Regions from separate parts of the Bradyrhizobium sp. USDA 4538 genome, predicted to be linked through region 4. Evidence: riboswitches for the same ligand, from Rfam matches in the RefSeq annotation. Region 4 holds a riboswitch; each other region holds the start of a gene.
The links. Region 4 has a riboswitch for cobalamin ahead of metE (5-methyltetrahydropteroyltriglutamate--homocysteine S-methyltransferase). Riboswitches for the same ligand answer to the same signal wherever they lie in the genome.

Region 1 (5,555 bases), 3.4 Mb from region 4:
ACCACGTTGTAGCCTGGCCGCAGCTGGGTGTTGGCAAGATCGGAGTACATCGCACCGACGATCTGCACGCCGCCATAGGCCGACCAGTTGGGCGCGAAGTCCCAGGTCAGCCAGACGTTCGAGACCTGCTGCGGCACGTTGACCGGGACATTGCCGTTGAAGCTGACGATCTTGCCGCCGGCCACCTGGCTGTTGTTGTCGTATCTGGCGCGCAGCAGTGCAAGATTGGCGTCGACGCGCCAGCCGTCGCTCAGTGCGAGCCCGATCGATCCTTCGACCCCGCGGGATGATTGCTGGCCGATCTGCAATGCCAGGCCGCCGGTGGGATTGCCGGGATCGGGAATCGTGAGCCCGGTCTTGACGATCTCGTAGGCAGCCAGCGTCCACTCGCCGCGGCCGCCCCAGAACGACTGCTTGACCCCGATCTCGGTCTGCTTGCCGGTCGCAAGCTGGAACGTCTTCTGCGTGGTCGACAGTGAGATCAGATTACTGACCGGATCGACGCCGACCGCGTACTGGCCATAGAACGCGAGGTTCTTGATCGGCTCGTAAACGAGCCCCGCGCGCCAGCTGGTGCCCGATAGCGCCGTCTCGAAACTGTTCGCCGGCGTCTTGTAGTCGGTGCGATCCACCTCGGGACGGTCATACCTGACACCGGTCACCAGCGACAACTGATCGGTCAGCAAGAGACGATCCTCGGCGAACAGCGCGTATTGATTGACGATCGCATTGAAGCCCGGCGTGGTCGCCGTCGTCGTCGCGAAGAACGATCCCGGATCGAACACGTAAGGATTGACCGACGACGCGCCGCCATAGGGCGAGTTGTTGGTGTGGGTGAAGTCGATCCGGTTGACGTCGAAGCCAGCGACGACCTGGTTCGCAAGGCCGAACACGTGACCGCTGAAGGTCGCATCCATCCGGTTGCCGAGCTGCTTCTGGTCGTGGAAGATCTCGATGTAGCTCGCGCGATCGATCAGCCGGGTCTTCGGATTCCAGGTATAGTTTTCGATGTCGCGCCAGTGCCGCTCGCTGGTCAGGTAATACAGCGTGTTGTTGACCTTGATGCCGTCGGCGACGTCCCACTCGGTCTTGAACTGGGTCCAGCTGTCCTGATAGCGGATCGCGCTGTCCAATGCGTTGTAGTTCTTGAAGCGCAGCGCATCCTGGATCGAACCGTTGATCAGCGGCGTGCCGAAATAGCGCGACGGGCTGCGGTCGCCGTAGTCCTCCGACAGCGTGAAGGCCAGATTGTCCGACGCCTGCACCCGCACGGCAGCGGAGACCACCGCGTTCGAGGTCTTGTCGCGATCGACCCAGCCGTCCGACATGTTGCCGGTGGCGTTGATGCGGTACGACACATTGGGATTGATCGGACCGGTGCTGTCCACCGAGAGCCGCCGGGTCATGTTGCTGTCGAGCGAAACTTCGGCCTCGTTGTAGGGCGTATTGAGCGGTTTCTTCGGGATCACGTTGATGACGCCGCCGATCGCGCCTTCGCCGTACAGCACCGAGGCCGGGCCGCGCAGCACTTCGATGCGCTGCGTCGACCAGGTGTCGTAGGGGAACGTCAGCGTGCCGGAGCCGATATAGAAGCGCGTGCCGTCATACAGCGTCATCACCGAGTTGCTGCCGGCAAAGCCGCGGGTGCTGAACGACAGGCCGCCATTGCCGGGTGCCGGCGTTGCGATGAAGCCAGCCGCGTCCTGGGTGACGGCATCGAGCACATTATGCTGGCCGCGTTCAGCGATGGTCTGCGCCGTGATGATCTCGACGCTGGCCGGCGTCTGCAGCGGCGTCAGATTGAGACGACTGCCGGTGCCGCCCTGCGTGGTGGCATTGAGCGTCGGCGATGCCGATCCCGGTACGCCCGACGCTGCGACGCGCGGCGCGTTGCCGGTTGTTGCGATCGTCGCGGGCCTCGGCCGCGCCGCGGCGGCCACGGCACGGCTTCGCGCCGCGGGCTTCGGCCTTGCCACAGCGGAAGGCGCGACCTCAATCGGATCGAGCCTGGTTGGTGGAGGCGTTTGTGCCGAGCCTTCGGCCGGCAACAGCAGCGATGACAGGGAGCAGAGAAGACCGAGGCGCCATTTGCGCGCAACGGGAGAGGACGGAGACATGAAAAGGACTCGCGGTAACGTGGCACGTCACCGCGAACGCGGACTGGCGCATTGCCCAAAAGGCAGTGCTCCGATCCCACCAGGACGCCCCCGCCCGATGTGCTCGCGTGTGACCACGACTGACGGCAGGTCTCCTGGCTCACGGGTCATCGCCTGTCGACGCCTTCCCGGGCCGATGGCCCAGTGGCAATTTGACGAAAGGCTCGCCGTTTACAGTTGCGGGGACAGCTGCGGCATTGGGGTTACCCTCGCACCGCATTCCCTTTTGATCCCCGAAGGGAACCGTCGGCAAAAACGATAGGTGCTGGCTGCAGGGCTGTCAATTCGATGCGATTGTCGCACACATGCTTTGCGAGATGCTGCTGCGGCGATGACACAGCGACGTCGAGGGCTGACGCCGAAAGGCAACCCGTCATCCTGAGGAGCGCGGCACGCGCGTCTCGAAGGATGCACGGCCCGGCTGGTGGCCGATTCATCCTTCGAGACGCTGCTTCGCGGCTCCTCAAGATGACGGGAAACGTAGGTTCGCGTCACTGAGCCTCGACACATCCCTGCATCACCTCATCAATCTCCGCGCGCGACAGCGCACCCATCTCGGCGATGAACACGATGCGCGTGCGCGGCACGCCGGGCGACGGCACGCCGCCCGCAGCCAGGGTCGCGCGGCCGCCGGCGAGTTGAAGCACGGTCAGCCGCCCGGGCTGCTCCACCGTCTCGAACAATCCCTTCGCCCGCGCCAGCTTCGGCGCCAGTCTGCCGATCGCCTGCTGCAAGCGCGGCAGCACGACGGGCCGCTCCGAGGTCCAGCTCAGCGTCTCGAAGCGATCGGACGCCGGCCGTCGCGGCGCGGTCTCGCGCGGAGCCGGCACATGATCGAGGTCCGTCGGGAACAGCAGCGCGGCCGGCACCTCGCCATGCAAGGCATCAACCACCACGGCCGCCGGACGCGCCGCGCGCACGGCGTCGCGGATCGCGGCGCACGCAGCGGCGTCAGTCAGATCGACCTTGCTCAGCGCCACCACATCCGCCGCCCGGAGCTGCGAGCGCAGCAGCGCATCGTTCAGCATCGCCGCAGGTTGCGTCGCGTCGACCACGCACAGCACCGTCTCCAGCGGCGCCTCCTTCCAGATCACGGGATCCATCAGGTTGCGCACGATGTCGGCGGGATCGGCGATCCCGCTGGTCTCGATCACGATGAATTCGGGACGCGGATCACGCCGCAGCAAGGTTGCGAGCGTGCGCAGCAGGTCGCCCTCCAGTGTGCAGCAGATGCAGCCATTGCTCAGGCTGACCACGCCGTCGCCGGCGCCGGCGATCAGCTCGGCGTCGATATTGATCGCACCGAAATCGTTGACCACGGCGGCGATGCGCCGCCCTTGCGCATGCGCCAGCAGATGGTTGACGACGGTGGTCTTGCCCGCCCCGAGAAAGCCCGCGACCAGCAGGATCGGGACCGGCACATTAGCCTCCGGTGACGGGCCGGCGCACCGGCCGGCCGGGACGCGCCGCGACATCGAGCACACCATCGCTGATCAGCGGCTGGCCGCTGACCACGAGATGCCGCACGCCCTCCGCCGGACGATTCATCGCGGAGAAGGTCGCGCGATCGCTCAACGTCTCGTAGTCGAACACCACGACATCGGCGTCGGCGCCGACCTGCAGCCGGCCCTTGGCCCGCATCGCCGGCGTGCTCGCCGACAGGATCTCGGCCGGGATCAGCGCGCATTTGCGGATGCCCTCGAGCAGCGACACCTTCTTGCGCTCGCGCACCCATTCGCGGATGAAGCGGGTGAAGCAGCCCGCCGAGCGCGGATGCGAGGTGGCATCGTCCGGCAGCGGCCAGGCGTCGCCGCTGTAGGGACGGCCGTCCGACAGCGTCCACGGCATCGCGTCGGAGGCGATTGCGCCGCCCGGATACAGCACCGCCATGTCGAGCAGATCGCGATGATGCGCGTTGTTCTCGATGTCGAGCACATGCCACAGTACCAAGGTCGAGGGCTCTTCGGCCTGTGCCGCCAGCAGCTCCTCGCGACTGCCGAAACGGTGACCGTCGGTCACGCGCTGCACCGAATCATAACCGAGGCCGTTGCGCTCCTCGAATTTCGGATCGCTGAAGAAGGTCGCCGCCAGCACGGTCGAGCCGGTGCCGTAGGGATAGGCCTCCACCGTGATCGGCAGGCCCTGCGCCTGCGCTTTCGCGATCAGCCCAACACAGCGTTCGATATCGGTCTTGCTCGACGAGTTGAAGTGGCAGATGTGCATATGCGCGCCGGTGGCGCCCGCGTAGCCGATCAGGCGGATATAGGCCTCGGCCGCGCTCTCGGGATCGATCCGCGACATGTAGGCGACGTGGGTAAAGGTCGGCACCGCATGATCCGCCGCGAGCTGGCACACCGCGGTCAATTCCTGCACGCCGGCGCCCGGCGCATAGGCGTTGAGAATGCCGATGCCGATGCCGCCCTCGTTCAGTCCGTTGGCGAGGCGCTCCAGGATGCCGCCGACCTCGCCTTCGGTCGCGACGTTTTCGATCCAGCGGCGATCGCGCATCGCGGCACCAAACGATTCCAGCGAGCTCTCCGAATTCGAGCCGGTCATCGCACCGATGCGCGCGAAGGCCCAGTTGGCGGCGGCGCCGTAGTTCAGCACCCTGCCCTTCTCGGCCTGGCGCTTGTACCAGGACGCGACCGGCAACACGCCGGCCTCGAGGTCGAGCGAGGTCGTCACCCCGTCGAACGCCTGCATGCGGTCGGCTGGAATGGTCTGGCCATGCGCGTGCAGGTCGATGAAGCCCGGCGCCACCACGAGCCCGGTCGCGTCGATCTGCCGTTCGGAACCGCCGAGGCCGGTGCCGACCGCGGCGATCTTGCCGTCGACGACGGCGACATCGCCGATCGCGTCCATCCCGCTGGCCGGATCCACCACCCGGCCGCCGCTGATCACCAAGCCACCCATCTCGCCACTCCCCGCATTCCGAAACCGACCGGTCTCCTGTCGAGCACAGAGAAGCGCATCGCACTGATCGCAGCAAGCCGGCCAGGGTTGTGGCGACATGCTGTGACGGAATATCCGCCGCGCCGTGATGGCGATTGCAGAGTGAGGCCCTTCCTACGTTCCGGTTGCACGCCGCGACGGCAGCCCGCGCCAGAGATCGGCGCCGGGCTTCACGCGGCTCGCCACGAGTTTCGGCGGCGTGCGGTCCCTGGCTATCGCCGCTTCGACCGCACGCTTGAGCCTGACATTGTCGATCTGCGCCAGGAACCGCCGGATGACGGCATCCTGATCCGCGCCCTGACCGGAGATCGCCGCGCACAGCTCCGCGGTCGTCCTGCGGAAGAAGTGGAAGGCGTCATCGGCCGCGCCGCCCAGCCGGTCGACCTCGCCGGCCACACCGAGCGCGTGCATCCGATCGTCGTCGTCGAGCGTCACTGCGAAGCGCAG
Region 2 (5,555 bases), 810 kb from region 4:
GGCTCGCCGCCTTGGAGTATTCCGTGGCGCGCTGCTCGAAGAAATTGGCGTGCTCGACACCGTTGAGAATCTCCACGAGCCATGGCAGCGGATGTGCCTTGAGCCGGATGAACCCGCCCTCCTTAGCCTCGAAGAAGCCGAATACCGGGGCAATCCGCAGCTGGGTCAGTCGCCAGTCGGCGACGTAGCGGACGTAGGCATGGATCTGCTCGGGATTCATACCCTCGATCTCGCCGAGGCCAAAGGCGAGGTCGACGAAGTTCTCCTCCAGCTTCACCATGGTCTTGGCGACGTCGATGATATCGTCACGGACGGAGCGCGTCACCGCGCCAGTTTCGCGGTGCCATTCGTGAAACAGCTTTATGATGCCCTCACAATGCAGGCTCTCGTCGCGCACTGACCAGCTTACGATCTGTCCCATACCGTTCATCTTGTTGTGGCGCGGAAAGTTGAGCAGCATCGCGAAGCTCGCGAACAACGCCATGCCTTCGGTGAAGGCGCCGAACATCGCCAACGTCCGGGCGACATCGGCCACGGTGCCGACGCCGAACTCGTGCATGTAGTCGGCCTTCGCGCGCATCTCGGCATAGCCGCGGAATGCCTCGAACTCGGTTTTGGGCATACCGAGCGTTTTGAGCAGTAGCGCATAGGCATCGATGTGGACCGTCTCCATGTTGGTGAAAGCTGCAATCATCATCTGGACGGTGAGCGGCTGGAAAATCGGGATGTAGCGCTTAAGATAGTTGTCGCCGACCTCGATGTCCGATTGAGTGAAGAAACGGAAGATCTGGGTGAGCAGCGCACGTTCGTTGTCGGTGACGCGGTCCGACGCCCAGTCCTTGAGGTCTGCGCCGAGCGGCACCTCCTCCCCCATCCAATGGGTCTGCTGCTGGCGCTTCCAGAACTCGTAAGCCCAGGCGTAGCGATCAACGTCGTAGCTGCCGGTCGAGTCGAGGAGGCCGACGCGCTGCTTGCCGATCAGCGTACGCGGATCGACGGACGAGGGATCGATCACTGACATGCGAGGCACTCCTCATAGTCGGTGCGCTGCTGCGATGGTTGCGGGGGCGCAGCCTTGTCGCCATCGGCGATGGCGCCGGCGAACGCCGCGCGCGAAATAGATTTTGAACGGCAGTAGTAGAGGCTCTTCACCCCCCGCTTCCATGCCGTCCAGTGCAGCATGTGAAGATCCCATTTATCGACGTCAGCCGGCAGATAGAGGTTGACCGACTGGCTCTGGCAGACGAACGCGGCGCGGTCGGCGGCAAGTTCGACGATCCAGCGCTGGTCGATCTCGAAGGCGGTGCGAAAGACCGCTTTCTCGATTTCCGAGAGGATGTCGAGATGGGCGACCGAACCCTCGGCGGCGATGATGGACTGCCAGATCGCCGAAGTATTGGCGCCCTTGGCGGCCAGCAGCTTGGCGAGATGCCGATTACGCACCGAGATGGCGCCGGACAAGGTCTTATGGGTGTAGATGTTGGCCGGGATGGGTTCTACACAAGCGCTGGTGCCGCCGCAGATAATGCTTATCGAGGCGGTCGGCGCGATCGCGATCTTATGGCTGAAGCGGGCCATCACGCCTCGTTCCAGGGCATCCGGGCACGGCCCCCGCTCGCGCGCGAGCGTCACGGATGCCGCATCAGCATCGCGACGGATTTTCCGGAACATGTTCAGATTGAACGACTTGGCCACGACGCTTTCCATCGGAATGCTCTTGGCCTGCAGGAACGAGTGGAAGCCCATGACGCCAAGGCCGACGGAACGCTCACGCAAGGCGGCGTAGCGGGCACGCTTCATGACGCCCGGCGCCACCGTGATGAAGTGGGTCAGCACGTTGTCGAGGAAGCGCATGACGTCCTCGATGAAGCCAGGCTCCTCGTTCCACTGGTCCCAGGTCTCGAGGTTGAGCGACGACAGGCAGCACACGGCGGTACGCTCCTCGTCGCGATGATCGATGCCGGTCGGCAGGGTAATTTCGCTGCACAGGTTGGACGTTGAGACCTTGAGGCCGAGCTCGCGCTGGTGCTTGGGGAGCGCGCGGTTCACTGTATCGATGAACAAGAGATAAGGCTCCCCCGTCTGCAGCCGGTTCTCCAGGATGCGTTGCCACAGCTGGCGGGCGTCGATTTCGCGGATAACCTCCTTGGTCTTCGGACTGCGCAGAGCGAACGCAGTGCCGGCGCCTACGGCACGCATGAACTCATCGGTGACGTTGATGCCGTGATGCAGGTTGAGACTCTTGCGGTTGAAGTCGCCGGACGCCTTGCGGATCTCGAGGAACTCCTCGATCTCGGGATGGTGGATATCGAGATAGACCGCAGCCGAGCCGCGCCGTAACGAGCCCTGGCTGATCGCCAACGTCAGGCCGTCCATGACGTGGATGAACGGGATGATGCCTGAGGTAACGCCGCCCTTCACCTGCTCGCCGATCGAGCGAACATTGCCCCAGTAGGTGCCGATGCCGCCACCGTTAGAGGCAAGCCATACGTTCTCGTTCCAGGTGCCCACGATGCCTTCGAGCGAGTCCGACACCGAGTTAAGGAAGCAGGAAATCGGCAGGCCGCGCGTCGTGCCGCCGTTGGAGAGCACCGGTGTGGCTGGCATGAACCACAGCCGAGACATCGCATCGTAGAGACGTTGGGCATGCGCAACATCATCCGCGAAGGCGCAAGACACCCGCGCGAACATGTCCTGGATCATTTCGCCGGCGAGCAGATAACGGTCGCTCAGCGTCAGCTTGCCGAACGGCGTCAACAGGTCGTCGCGCGTCCGATCGAGCTTGAGATCGGCCGGCTTTGGCGATGGCGCAAGGGGGTACGGCAGCGGGGCCGGCGACGGCGGCGGCACAAGACACAACTCAGGCGCGCTGGGCTCTGCCTGCAATGGCTGCGACCTCACGCGCGCCGGCTCCTCAATGAGATGACCATGCTGATCGAAATCGTAAGACGGCGACATCGGCAACCCCGCGATGTTAGGCGGGGGGGACTGCGCGGATGACTTGCGAGGAAACCGGTCAAACGTCTCCGGCTGCAAGCGACCCAACGGGGCACCCCGCCCGAGGACTTTCGTTCAGTCGCGGCAGGTCTCCTGGCTCGCGGGTCGCCGCGGCTGTCGGCCTTCCCGGCGCTGTGCTGCGCCAGTGACCATGATGACAACCGCTCGCCGCTTACAGTTGCGGGGGCAGCCCCGGAGTAGCCGTTCGGCGCACCGGGTTCCCTCTTAGCTTCCGACCTACAAAATGTTGGGGCCAGAAGACCGTGACTGGCTAGACATAGGCACTACTCGCCGGGATTCGTCAACTGGGGAGATCCAGATTGAAACGCAAAAACATACCGAAGCCCGGACGACTTTGTCGCCGCTGTCGGCTTCTGCTGCAGGTGATTGGATATGCCGTTGGGCTGCATTACCGGTTTCCGTCAAGCCTGCGCAAAGGTCGAGGGAATTCCTGGCTCGCACGTCGCATTGATGGAATCTAAGAAACGGCGCGTCAGTAGAGGAGCAATTCGGCCAGACGCTTGATTTGATTCGCAGCGCTCCTGCTCGCCGCGACCAATGGCATCTGGACGAATTCGTTATCCACTCGCGGGCGAACAACATCGGCTCTGGCGCGCCGTCGACCGGAATGGCCTTGCATCCAGCCCCGAACCGAATCGCGCTGCACAGTGGTCCCACGCCTGTCACGGCTCCAGCGCGACCTGCAAGCCCTCCTTACTTTCAACATGAACGTAACGGGGTCCGATCGGCCGTCCCCTGCCGCTGGCGACAGTGACAATGTCTTCCAAAGGCATGGCGCGCGCATCCGCCTCGGGGCGAGACAAGATCAGATCGGCGTGAAACAGCCCTTCCGATTCGAGGCCGGTGGCATCCACGCCAAGGGCCGCCAAGCTGGCCAAACAGCTCTCAAATTCTTCAGCATCGCGAAAGCGACGCTGGATAAACGTTGCGCCGGCAAGACGTTCTGTCACAAGACCACGGTTTGCGAACGTCGCGGCGAGCGATTCAAATGGGAACATTCGTAGCACGAAGGAGATGATCCATGGTTGCTTCTCTGCCGCATCGAGAATCTCGCCGAACGTCTTCTCGGTAACGTAGCCGATGCATCCGGTCGACATGATAACATCCACGGAGCGGAGAATGCGCGCGCTGTCCATCGATAGCGCCTCCTTTTCAAGGTCAGCGACAATGCCCTGCTCTAAAAGGCCAACATTCTTCGCATAGCTGACCGCCGCTGCCGACACATCGAGGCCGATAAAGCGTGCCAACCCGACATCAGGCCAGGCTGCATAGAAACTGCGATCGAGACTCACCAATGTCTCAGAGCTGATCGCTCTCATCTCACGCCGGGCGTAGCGGTGACGCAAGCCCGCGAAGGTCAGCGGAAAGCGATGCACCGCTGCATTGATACCGTACGAACAACCAACATCGAGCACGACGGGCTTGAGGCCGGTGGCCGAAGCTTTCGCTGCCAGTATTTGGCGCACAACCGGCTCAGCCACGTCCGGTATCATATAATCCAGGTCTCCGAGGACCGAGAAATATGCCCTCGGATCATCCGAAGCATAAATATCGTGGAATGCAGCTTTAGACCGATTGATGCGCGAGAAATCTATCCGCAACGCAATGTCTCCTCTCATTTGCAAGCAGCTCGACGGCTGTTGCCTTCGTACCCGCCTGCACTTTGGTTATATAGGGTGTAGGCCCTTACATCCGCCGATGCGGTAGCAGAAGTGGCAAGTGAACAAGCGCATCACCCCCTCTGCGCGTCGCGGCGCGAGCGATCCTGCTGTTGTGCGAAGAAACCATCAGCCCGCTCAGCCCACCGATAGAAGCTTATTCAGAGATAAGCTGACGGCGCCGGCGCCCTTGGAGATGAGCGAAACCTGAATGACGCGATCGCCAACACCCCACAGGTTCGTCAAGGCCGAATCGAAATGATCCCTACCTTCCGGTTTACCTGCCGGATGCCAGGCGGCAGGCCCACGAAGCTGCACCTTGCTTCGAAGCTGCCTGCGCAAGACTATCATGAAACTGGTCCCGCACCGATAAACAGCCGCTGGAGAACCATTCAGCCGGGTTGAGAGAGATCGAGGCAACGGCAGGCAACATGAGAAGAACCGTTTTGTCACGTGATGAGATTGGCACCTTCGTGAGCGCGAATGGGCCAGCACCCTAGAAACGCAAGCTGACCGAAAGCTGACGAGCCTTCGTCACCTGATGATCATCGAGCGCGAAACCAGTGCCCCATCTTGAGATGCTCCGGAGATCTTGCGAGATCGTTAGACCAAATCAACGAATGCTGCGGATCGGCAGACGGGAATTGCACCAGGCCAAGTCAACGCAACCATACAAAGCTGACACCGGCATTGAAAATCCGTCCGGCCTTACTGGCAAGGCCATGTCATCAATCGTGTCGAAATCGTCTGAGCGCCGTCAGCTTCTCGAAAGCTTGTCCGTCCTAGCATACGGCGTGAAGACGGCGGTGTCCCCATGGATGGTCGCGGAACTGAGCGCTGGAGGCGCACCGAGCAACAGGATGCAAGTGGTAGGACCTG
Region 3 (5,555 bases), 3.0 Mb from region 4:
CGATCGATCTTCGCCGCGCCTCACAACGGCTCGTCATCATTGCCGTAGCGGTCGAGCTTCGGCGTGGCGATGTCGCCGTCCTCGTAGTACTCGTCGTCCTGTAGCGCTGCGGGTGGCGGAGGTTTCTTCGACTTGTCGTCGGCCTTGTCTTTGGTCTTCGTGCCGCCCTTGGTCTGCTTCCCGGCCTTGGCCATGCGTTTCCCCTGCGCGGGTCAAATCAGCTGCCGGAACTCTACCCCAGTTTCCGTGCGTTTGTAATATTCGGAGACGGTGCGGCGGGGCACACCCGCCCCACCGGATCATGCTCTAGAACGTCGCGCCGGCCTTTACCATGTAGGTGCGGCCGGGCAGCGGGTAGGCCGAGAAGCGGCCCTCGGTGAACGTGCTCGCGATGGCGTAGTCGTAATAGAGCGCGTTGAACAGGTTGTTCACGCTCAGCGACCAGAAGAAGCGGTCAACTTGCCCGCTCAGCTTGATATCGGCGGTGGCGTTGCCGGGAATCCGGCTCTGGGTGTTGGCCTGGTCGTTGTCCATGATGCGCGAGCTCCAGGCCCGCACCGTGGCGTCGAACACCAGATAGTTCTGCCAGATATTCCAGGTGACGCCGAGATTGCCGGTGTAGCGCGACACCAGCGGCACGTCGTTGCCGGCCCAGATGCCTTCGCGGAACACCGCGCGGGTGATCGCCATGCCGCCGCGCAGGGTGACGCTGTCGCTGACCTTGAGCGCCGCGCTGGTCTCCGAGCCGTAGCGGCGGGTGGGGTCGAGGTTGGTGTTGAAGAACAGCACCGGGTTGAAATGGATCTCGTTCTCGAGATCCATCAGATAGACGCTGGACTGGACCTGGAAGCGGTTGGTCCTGACGCGAAAGCCGCCCTCGACATCCTGCGAGGTCTGGGTCTTGAGCTGGAAATTCTGCGGGATCGGGGCGAAGGTCAGTGGGTCGAATGACGGACCCGACGCGACGCGTTCGTCGACATCAGGCGTGCGGAATGCGCGTGCCGCGCGGCCGAACACCGAGAAAGTGTCGGTCAGGCGATGCTCGATGCCGACATGCAGCGCGTATTGCGTCTCGTTGCTGTCGAGCGGTGCCGCCTGGGTGTCGAATGCGAATGGCGCATTCGGGTCGTAGCGATCGCGCGCCGAGATGCTGGTGTTCTGAACCCGCGCGCCGTAGGAGAAGTCGGTCGTCGGCAACAGGCCCAGCGTATGTTGCCAATAGCCGGCCACGGACTGCTGCTCGATACTGTAGATGTGGAACGGGTCGACGCCCTGATAGGCGCCGCGCGCCTCGCGGAAGGTCGAATCGTAATAGTCGATGCCGGTCAGGATCGTCGACGGCACGCCCAGCATCACGTTCTTGACGCTGAGCCGCGGCGTCAGCGACCAGGTCTGCAGCGCGGCGTCATTGTAGGTCGAGGCGAAGCTGATGGTCGGCACCGTGCCGAAGAAGCCGCTCTGCGTCTCGCGCTGCCGCCAGCCGCCGTCGACGATGAGGTCGACGCCGTTCATCAGCGTCTTGGTGAAGCCGGCGGTGACGCTGGCGGTCTGCTGGTTGGCATAGTCGAAGGGCGTCGCGGCGCCGCGGCGATCGGTGAGCAGCTCGTTCACGCCGATCGACGGATCGACCAGCCGTCCGCCGGGTAGGCCGAGCTTCTGGTCGCTGCCGGTGACGGTCAGGAAGGCGGTGAGATCCGGCGTCGTGTAGTTGATGTTGCCGACGGCGTTGCGCTGGTCGAGCGCATTGTTGACGCGGTAGCCGTCCGACTTGATGCCGTTGCCGTAGAACGAGGTGGACCACGGGCCGGAATTGAGTGCCGCGGAGACCGCGGCCATGCGGGTGTTGAACGAGCCAACTCCGGCCTCGGCCCGCATCGTCGTCGGCGGGCCGCCGACGCCGGTCTTGGTGATGATGTTGACGACGCCGCCCACCGCGTTGTCGCCGTAGAGCACCGCGCCGCTGTTGCCGCGCGTGATCTCGATGCGCTCGATCGAATCGAGCGGAATCGTGGTGAGGTCGAAGCCGGCCTTGTCGACGTCGTTGAGGCGGCGGCCGTTGAGCAGGAAGAGGGTATTGTCGGTCGCGAACGCGCCGAAGCCGCGCAGGTCGACCGACGTCTTGGCGCCGTTCGGTCCGCCATAGGGCGTTTGCAGCTGCACGCCCGGCACCTGCGCGAGGATCTCGGGCAACGACTGCACCGGCGAATGCGCGATGTCGTCGGCGGTGATCACGGCCGAGGAGGTGCCGACAATGCCGGCGAACTGGCGGCCGCCGGTGCCGCCCGTTCCGGTGGCCACACCGGTCCCTGTCGTGCCCGATCCGGCTCCGCTGCCTGTATTGTTGCCTTGCGAGGTGCCCGGCGCCGGGCGTCGCGGCGCCGGCGCTTCGTCAGCGGCCGGCCTGGCGCGCGTGACGTTCTGGTCGCCCGGCTTGGTGACTTCGATCGCCGGCAGCTGATCGGGAGCGGGTGCCTGCTGCGCCCGCGCTGCGGAGACAAGGAATGCCGGCGCGAGCATCGTCGCCGGCGCGATCATCGTCGACGCGAGCAGAAGCGCGCGGCGCCGCCGATGGAAAGGGAAGGAGAACATAAGAAAGGCCTCGGCAACGTCAGTGGCACGTCACCGCGAACCAGTCTCACCATCGTGCTCACAGCATCAGGTGAAGCTCATGCCTGTACTCCCCGACCGGCAGCATCGCGTGTGACCACGGCTGACGGCAGGTCTCCTGGCTCGCGGGTCGTTACCCTTCGTCGCCTTCCCAGGACCGAGATTCCCAGTGGCCTGTGACGAAGGATTCACCGCATACAGTTGCGGGGGCAGCCGCGGCGTTGGGGAAGTTTCCCCGTACCGCATTCCCTTTTCATCTCATGAAAGAACCGTCATGTTCATCTAGGGTTCGGCCGGGTAGCAAAGTCAATCCGGCGGAAGTCGGGCAATGGCCGTGCGGCCACGGTTTTTGTCGAGTGTCGCTTGTCTGCCACGACGATCGCTGTAAGAGCATGGATCCGATGAGCGTGCAGGATTTTGCCTTGGCGGCCGAGGTCGCGGCGCGGCGCCGGTGGGGCGCCACCGCGGCGCTGCTCGCGCTTGTGCTGCTGCTGCTGGTGATCTCGCTCGGCATCGGGCCGGTGCGGCTGTCGCCGCTCGCGGTGATCGAGGCGCTGTTCGGCGGCGGCAGCGATGTGGCGCAGGTGATCGTGCGCGAGATCCGCCTGCCGCGCACCATCCTGGCATTCGCGATCGGCGGTATTCTTGGGCTGTCAGGCGCGGCGCTGCAAGGGTTGCTGCGCAACCCGCTGGCCTCGCCGTCGCTGTTCGGCGCGCCGCAATCGGCCGCCTTCGGCGCGGTGCTGGTGATCGCGCTGGGCCTCGCCGATGTGCGCTCCTACGCGCTGCCGGTGGTGGCGATCATCGCCGCGTTCGGCTCGGTGTTCGCGCTGCTTGCGATCGCCGGCCGCAATGCCGGGCTGTTGATCCTGATCCTCGCCGGGCTCGCGATCTCGAGCTTTGCGGGAGCCGCGACCGCGCTGGTGATGAATCTCTCGAGCAATCCGTTCGTGGTGCTGGAGATCGCGTTCTGGCTGCTCGGCTCGCTGGAAGACCGCAGCTTCCAGCACGTCGCGCTGGCGCTGCCCTTCATTATCGCAGGCGCCGCCATCCTGCTCAGCCAGGCGAGCGCCTTCCGCGCGCTGACGCTTGGCGAGGAGGCGGCGCAGAGCCTCGGCGTCGACGTCGGGCGGTTGCGGCTCTTCGTGATCACGGGCGTGGCGCTCGGCGTCGGCGGCGCGGTCGCAGTCACCGGCACGATCGGTTTCATCGGCCTCGTCGCGCCGCATCTGATGCGTCCCGTGATCGGTCACGATCCGGCGCGGCTCTTGGTGCCGAGCGCGCTCACCGGCTCGGCGCTGCTGCTCGCCGCCGACATCGCGGTGCGCATCATTCCCTCGACCTCAGACATCAAGGTCGGCGTGCTGACCTCGATCATCGGCGTGCCGTTCTTCCTCTATCTGATCATGCGCGAACGCCGCGCGCTCGGCGGAGGCGTGGCATGACGCTGCTCTCGGCTGCCGCGCTCAATGCCTCGCTCGGCAGCCGCAAGGTGCTGCACGATGTCTCCCTGTCGTTGCCATCGGGCCATCTAGTCGCGCTGGTCGGGCCGAACGGCGCCGGCAAGACCACGCTGCTGCGCGCGCTGGCCGGGCTGATCCCGTCGGGCGGCGAGATCCGGATCGGCGGCGATGCGCTGGCGTCGCTGCCGCTGCGCGAGCGCGCGAAACGTTTCGCCTATCTGCCGCAGGGCCACATGGTGCACTGGCCGCTGCCGGCACGCGATATCGTCGCGCTCGGCCGCTATCCGCACGGTGCGACCGATCCGGCGCGGCTGTCGCAGACGGATGTGGAGGCGGTGCTGCGCGCGATGCAGGCGGTCGACGTCGCTGAGTTCAGCGATCGCCGCGTCACCGAACTCTCCGGCGGCGAGCGCAGCCGCGTCGCACTGGCCCGGGTGCTCGCGGTGGAGGCGCCCGTGATCCTCGCCGACGAGCCGACGGCCTCGCTCGATCCGCGCCACCAGATCGACGTGATGCAGAAGCTGCGCAACGTTGCCGACACCGGCGTGCTGGTCATCGTGGTGACGCATGACCTGGGACTCGCCGCGCGCTTTGCCGATCACGTGCTGGTGCTCGCGGAGGGGCGGCTGGCCGCGCAGGGCGCGCCCGTCGAGGCATTGTCGGAGAGCGTCCTCGCCAGCGTGTTCCGCATCAGCGCCTATCGTGCCGAATTTCAGCGCGAGGTCGTCATCGTGCCGTGGGCGGACGTGTGATGTGGCCACGGCCTCACCACGAGCTCAGTTCACCTCTCCCGCTTGCGGGGGAGGTCGCTGCGCGCGAAGAGCGCAGCGGGTGGGGGCTCTCTCCACTCAAAGAGCGTTCATTGCGGCACGACCCCGACCCCAACCCTCTCCCGCAAGCGGGAGAGGGGGCGCACCTTCAGCGTGGCAGCCATCTCGCTTCGCTTCATCTTGGTGCGGTGGTCGCGATACTGCTGTGGCTTATTTCCGCCGGCGCCGCGTTCGCCGCCGGACCGCGCATCGTCTCGATGAATGTCTGCAGCGACCAGCTCGTGCTGTCGCTGGCCGACCCGGACCAGATCATCGGCCTCAGCCGCTTCTCGCGCGATGACTGGCAATCCTGGGCCGCGGAGAAGGCGCGAAACTTTCCGCGCCTGTCCGGCGAGGCCGAGGACGTGCTGCTGCTCAAGCCCGACCTCGTCGTGGTCAGCCTGTTCGACAAGCGCGCGACCCGTGATCTGTTGAAGGCCCACGGGCTGCACCTCGTCGAATTCACGGTGCCGCGCACGCTGGACGAGGTGAAGAACCAGATCCGCGCGATGGGCGATGTGGTGCAGCATCCCGATCGCGCAGAGGCCGAGATCGCGCGCCTCGATGCGGCCACCGCCCGGGCGCGCGCTGCGGCGAGCGCGCATCACTACCGCGTGTTGCCGCTGGAGCGGCGTGGCTTTGTGCCCGGCGACGGCAGCCTGGTCAGCTCGCTGCT
Region 4 (5,555 bases):
TGAGCAGATGCGGAAGCAATCCCCGGCCCAGTCGAGATAGGCCGCCCACTCCGATCGACGCGGTGGCAACCCCTCGCGCAGCGCTGCTTCGTCGATCTGGATCATGGTCGCACCCGCATTCTCGAGATCCCTGACTTCGTCTCGGATCGCGAGCGCAAGTTGGCGGCAGGCCTCGCTTCTGGGAATATCATCGCGAACAAACGACCAGTTCAAAATCGTTACCGGTCCGGTCAACATCGCCTTCATCGGCTTGTTGGTTAGTGATTGCGCGTAGCGCCACCAGTCCACGGTGATCGGCTTCGGCCGCGAGACGTCGCCAAACAGGATCGGTGGCCGAACGCAGCGCGAGCCATAGGATTGTACCCAGCCGTTTTTGGTAAATGCGAAGCCGGCGAGTTGCTCGCCGAAGTACTGCACCATGTCATTGCGCTCAAACTCGCCGTGCACGAGCACGTCCAGGCCAATGTCCTCCTGCCAACGGACAACACGCGCAGTCTCCTCCTTGAGAAACTTGTCGTATTGCCCGTCGCTCATCGAGCCTCTCGCGTGCGCCGCGCGGGCATTACGCACCTCTGCGGTCTGCGGAAACGATCCGATCGTCGTGGTCGGAAACGCCGGCAGTTTGAAGCGCTTGCGTTGGATCTCGGCACGGCTGGCAAATGGGCTGACGCGCCGTCGCATGGTCTGATTGATCGCACTCATCCGGACGGCGACATTGGCGTCACGGATCTTCGGGGAAGTTCCGCGGCGGGTGGTAACGCGCTCCGATTCCGCAAGAGCGTCGGCAACATCCTGATCGCCTGCGAGTGCCCGTGCCAAGGTCGCAAGCTCGCGAATCTTCTGAACCGAGAACGCAAGCCAGCTCTTGACATCGGAGGCAAGTTCCGTTTCGAGTTCAACATCGACCGGCACGTGAAGCAGCGAACAGGATGGGGCGATCTGTACGCGATCCTTGCCGAGCTTCGCAATGGCGGGATCGAGCCGCTGGCGCAGCGCCGACAAATTCGTCCGCCACACATTGCGACCGTCTATCACGCCGAGTGACATGACGAGTTCACTTCGCCCGGCAGCAATGATCTGATCCAATAACTCCGGCGCCCGAACCAGATCGACATGCAGGCCGGCAACAGGTAGGCGCAAGGCGGTGTGAAGATTGTCGCCAAGGTGGCCAAAATAGCTGGCAACCATGATCTTGATGGCCGGCCCTTCCTTGGCGAGCCGGTCATAGGCATGCAGCAAAGATTTTTTTGCCCCCTGATCCAGATCAAGGACCATACAGGGCTCGTCAAATTGAACCCATTCTGCTCCGCGTTTGGCCAATTCCTGCAGAACCTTGATATAGATCGGTATCAGGTCATCCAGGAGTGACAGTGGCTGGATCGCGGGATCCGCACTCTTGCCTAGCTTCAAGAAAGTGGCCGGACCGATCAGGACAGGGCGCGTCTGAAAGCCAAGGGCCTTGGCTTCCTCATACTCCTCGATAGGCTTGCGAGAGGAGAGTCTGAAAGTCTGCCCCCGATGAAATTCCGGAACCATGTAGTGGTAGTTGGTATCGAACCACTTGGTCATCTCCTGCGCGGGTGCGCCATAGCCGCGAGGTCCGTGACCGCAACTCGCATCCTGACTGCCGCTTTGTGAACCGCGTGCCATGGCGAAATACGTCTTGAGAGAAGCAGGCTCGGCTTTCGAGGCATAGACTTCCGGGATAGCGCCGACCATGACACTGGTGTCGAGCACCTGATCGTATAGCGAGAAATCGTTCGACGGAATGATGGTGACACCGAGGGATTTCTGGCGCGCCCAGTTCGCCGCACGTAGGCCGGCTGCGTCCTCGAGCAATTGCTGTTCGCTGATTCTTCCGGCCCAATAGCTTTCGAGCGCGAGTTTAAGCTCGCGTCTTGGACCGATGCGCGGCGTCCCGAGCGTGGCAACCGGAAGTGAGAGAAGAGACATAGCGTTAACCCCATGTTGGGGGCAAAGGCCATGGCGGACGCAGGCAGGAGACGTCGCGCGAGCGACGGCTGCTTGGCGCACCACCGGGACACCCCGCCCGTGGACGAACATATTGTCGGGGCAGGTCTCCTGGCTCGCGGGTCATCGCCACTGTCCGGCCTTCCCGAAGCCGCGCAGGCTTCAGTGACTCTGTTGGACAGCGGCTCGCCGCTCACAGTTGCGGGGGCAGCGCCGGCATCACCGGCTTCCCTCTTAGCTCCGGATAAAACAGGAACCGGAGAACCTCGACGACTTGGATTATCGGCAAGACAACTCCGCCGTCAACCTCTCAAATTGATGCTGCGACGTCTCCTACGTGTTGACGATGCACGGCCACTCTTGATCGCGACGTTGAAGGCACTCTCCAATCACAGATATCGGGGTGACCGTCTGCGAGGCGCGTTGGCGTCGGACCGCGTGTCAGATCATGGAAGAGACGAATGCGGCCTGGGCGATGAAGGTCACGGTGCCGAGACAGGACGCTCTTCACGCGATCCAGCTTTCGAACATTCATCGAGCCTTCGCTACGTCCCCCTTTCTCCACCAACAACCAGTGTGAATAGGCGCGCTATACGCTAAATCCGGCAGCGTACTCAGCGAGCATGTTGATCTACGACCAATCCTGGTAGGCGCCATGCGGACGTTTTTGGCGATACTGCGAAAAGCAAGCATAGTGAATCACTAACGAAAAGAGTAGCTCGCAATGAAAATGGCTGTTTGGAGTGCCCTCAGCGTCTTTGCTGCTGCCGTCTTTGCGGTCGGCCTGTTCGGCTGGATAGCAAGGCCACTTATGAACCCGGCGGTCAGACAGATGTTCTCGAACGTTTTGAGCAGTTCAAGCCGAAGCTAGCTCAACCCGAGGCTTGGCCTTCTTGCCCGGTCGATACGACTGCATGGAAGCGCAGCTCCTCCAATGTTGACTACGGCGACGAACAGATAGACGCCGGTCACGATAGCGGGCCATCACGCGAGCGGCGAATGCCATCGTCCCATCGTCTGCCTGACTTTTGAACTTGCGAGCGCCAATTCCAAATCGCTCGCCGCTGATGGGCGGCTTCGCCTCGTTATTGGCCATAAAGCGCCAAGCACAACCGGCTGAGGCACTCTCGACCTTGGCAGCAGCGGCAACGACCCCGGACCACACCGGTTCGGTGGCGGCAAACCTGCACCCAATTGTCGTCTGGCTCCTGGCAGCAAGGCTTTCAAAACTGCGCTGCTCGAAGATCCAGTGCGTGACAGGAATGAGCCACGAAAGTCGCTGCGAATAGGCTTAATGGCAACATAAATAAGGTGCGCAGGTCGGAAAGTCGACAAAGGCGGCACAAATCTGGTGCGAACTGCCTGCTATTGCCTGGCACGAAGAATGCAAGTCCTCGCTTGCCCAGGCTTCTCCTCCTGGGCTGGTCCAGCATTGCAAGTTGAAGCTTTGGCTGACCACTGAAGTTAGCGGCGCGTGACATCGAGGGACAGCGCCTGCTTGCGCGGGACATCAGCAGGTGCTCGCGTCACGTTGCCGCTAACTTCTAGCGATCTCGTAGAGCACGTCGAAGATTGTCCGCTTTGGAATTGACGCGTGCATGAGAACCAGATGGGCCGGCCGCAATGAAGAGAATGTCTGGAACGCGCGTGCTTTGGTTCTGTCTCGGTCGATCGCTGATCTGCCTGGCCGGGCTGGCAGCGACAAACAGCAACGTTCGCGCCAATGACAGCGCGCTTGTCGAAAGGGTCAAGTCAACGTGGCGAGCGCAAGACGGCGAGACTATAGAACAAATCATCTCCAAGGTCTCGAAGGTGGCTCACTTCGTCCCTCGGTCGTGGGGAGTCGCTGAAGGAATTGACCGAACAGAGTATGTGTACTTTTCCTGGACCAGGCATCAAGACAACAAATCAGACGAACAGTACGCAATCACTTGGAAGATCGCGACCGACGGAACGATCAAACTTGCATCGCCATATGCCAAGCCGATTGAATTTGGCTGGCGCGCCTTTGCGCTCTCATTGATCGCCAGTGAGGTCACCGATGGCGAAAGGGACGCAAATCTTCGCTTTCTGCACGATCCTGTTAACTTCAACTTCGTAACGACCGCACAAGGCAAGCTCGGCAATCTACTGCGGCACGGCCGGTGCCATATCATTGAGCCCGTTGCGGTGGATTACGTGGCGAAACCGAAGGACAAACCGACGAAAAAGGGTGATCTTTGGCGCGTTCTGCTTTTGGTGAACTGCAAGATCCCAGGGCCCCATTATTTTACTCACAACGGCGTCATCGCTTTCGAGAAAAGCGAAGGACAAGATTGGGAGCCTCAATCTTTTTTTGCCAAACGTATCGCAGCCTTTCCTGCAGGCTCTTGGTTCGATCGCATAGAGCCAAATGAACGAGAAACAATAGAGAGGGCGCGAAAGGCCTCGGCCAATGATCGCACAGAGCAAGATCGCGGCGCAGCTCCTTGACGCTGAGCGCCTCTGAGTAGCGGCCAAAGCAAACACGCTCGGAAACGTTGACGTGTGCTGTTCTGTCTTTGCAACAGACCGGCAGCCTCTCTCGCAGCTTGTCACAGGAAAAGGCACACAGCACTGTTGCTCGCGGCCCATTGTGCGAGAAAATCGATGCTATGATCAGACGACCACGTGCCGGCTTACGAGAACCGATTTAGCCTTCCCCGCACATACGCAGTGCGCGGACGCCAATCTACGACGAGGCCAGCTCGAAATCCCATTCTGCAGCGGACTTCGCCCAGCAGGCGTGCGCGCAGCGCATCGCTTCAACGGAAAATGGCACCCGCAGGAGCGTGAGCATAGCGACGCCGAAGGCGGCACGCGGGACCGAGTGCAGCGACGAGACCGGTTAAATGGGTACCCGGGAACGGGGCAGTGATAGCGACGCCGGCATTCTTGATGGCGGCGGGCGCCTTTCCCGAGTACCCCCGGCGAGGAGCTCCGCAGCCGTGCGCAATGGATGGACCGTAGACTTGAGACGGAGGATCTAGATTTCCTCGGGCGCATTCGTCTGCGCGTCATGAATCCTGATCTGAAGCATGGGAAAGCGCTTCTTTAATTCTTCCCTACCCGCCCGGGCGCCGTCTCTCGTTGTAAACTCGGCTTCGAGTCGGCCGTCCACTTCAAGCCCGTAACAAGAGACCGGCAATTCACGGCTGGCTGCAACCATTTCGTTCCCATTGTGCAGTGAGGTGCTTGAGAACGATGCGTAATGAGTCGCCCAAACCGCACCAGGGTAAGCTGCTCGAGTGCGATGACGCATGTCGTGGATTGATGCCTCGCACTGGCTGGCGCCTGGGATGGGAATTCGTCCAACCAGGCGGCGCATGCACGATCAAGCCATCGGCTTGACATAGCTACCCTCCCAGCTACCCTGGGCCACGCGCACCTCGTGCTGAGCCTCATGGTATCTGCCCTCCGACTATTCGGGCCAGTTCAACGCAAGACCGTTGCGCACAAGCAATTCAGCAAGATCACGTCCGCGACCAAACAGGTCGTGACGGTGCCCACAATACCGGTGGAGGTTGAGCGGAACACAGTTGGTGGAGCGCTAGACGTCGCAAGCT

Region 1: another riboswitch for cobalamin. It lies ahead of J2R78_RS21050 (TonB-dependent siderophore receptor); the one in region 4 lies ahead of metE (5-methyltetrahydropteroyltriglutamate--homocysteine S-methyltransferase).
Region 2: another riboswitch for cobalamin. It lies ahead of J2R78_RS09130 (ribonucleoside-diphosphate reductase subunit alpha); the one in region 4 lies ahead of metE (5-methyltetrahydropteroyltriglutamate--homocysteine S-methyltransferase).
Region 3: another riboswitch for cobalamin. It lies ahead of J2R78_RS19310 (TonB-dependent receptor); the one in region 4 lies ahead of metE (5-methyltetrahydropteroyltriglutamate--homocysteine S-methyltransferase).

What each region holds. Positions count from the first base shown of each region.
Region 1 is NZ_JALJZE010000001.1:4,670,157-4,675,711, reverse strand. It holds gene J2R78_RS21050 (TonB-dependent siderophore receptor) at 1-2,117, opposite strand, end outside; cobalamin riboswitch at 2,224-2,419, opposite strand; gene J2R78_RS21045 (GTP-binding protein) at 2,648-3,577, opposite strand; gene J2R78_RS21040 (amidohydrolase family protein) at 3,579-5,069, opposite strand; gene J2R78_RS21035 (hypothetical protein) at 5,223-5,555, opposite strand, start outside.
Region 2 is NZ_JALJZE010000001.1:2,087,974-2,093,528, forward strand. It holds gene J2R78_RS09125 (ribonucleotide-diphosphate reductase subunit beta) at 1-1,021, opposite strand, end outside; gene J2R78_RS09130 (ribonucleoside-diphosphate reductase subunit alpha) at 1,012-2,901, opposite strand; cobalamin riboswitch at 3,063-3,278, opposite strand; gene J2R78_RS09135 (hypothetical protein) at 3,681-4,613, opposite strand; gene J2R78_RS09140 (nodulation protein NolB) at 4,815-5,027, opposite strand.
Region 3 is NZ_JALJZE010000001.1:4,301,985-4,307,539, forward strand. It holds gene J2R78_RS19305 (hypothetical protein) at 21-194, opposite strand; gene J2R78_RS19310 (TonB-dependent receptor) at 307-2,589, opposite strand; cobalamin riboswitch at 2,698-2,896, opposite strand; gene J2R78_RS19315 (iron ABC transporter permease) at 3,009-4,052, shown strand; gene J2R78_RS19320 (ABC transporter ATP-binding protein) at 4,049-4,822, shown strand; gene J2R78_RS19325 (ABC transporter substrate-binding protein) at 5,029-5,555, shown strand, end outside.
Region 4 is NZ_JALJZE010000001.1:1,281,912-1,287,466, forward strand. It holds gene metE (5-methyltetrahydropteroyltriglutamate--homocysteine S-methyltransferase) at 1-1,953, opposite strand, end outside; cobalamin riboswitch at 2,055-2,255, opposite strand; gene J2R78_RS05605 (nodulate formation efficiency C protein) at 3,595-4,443, shown strand; gene J2R78_RS05610 (hypothetical protein) at 4,976-5,158, opposite strand.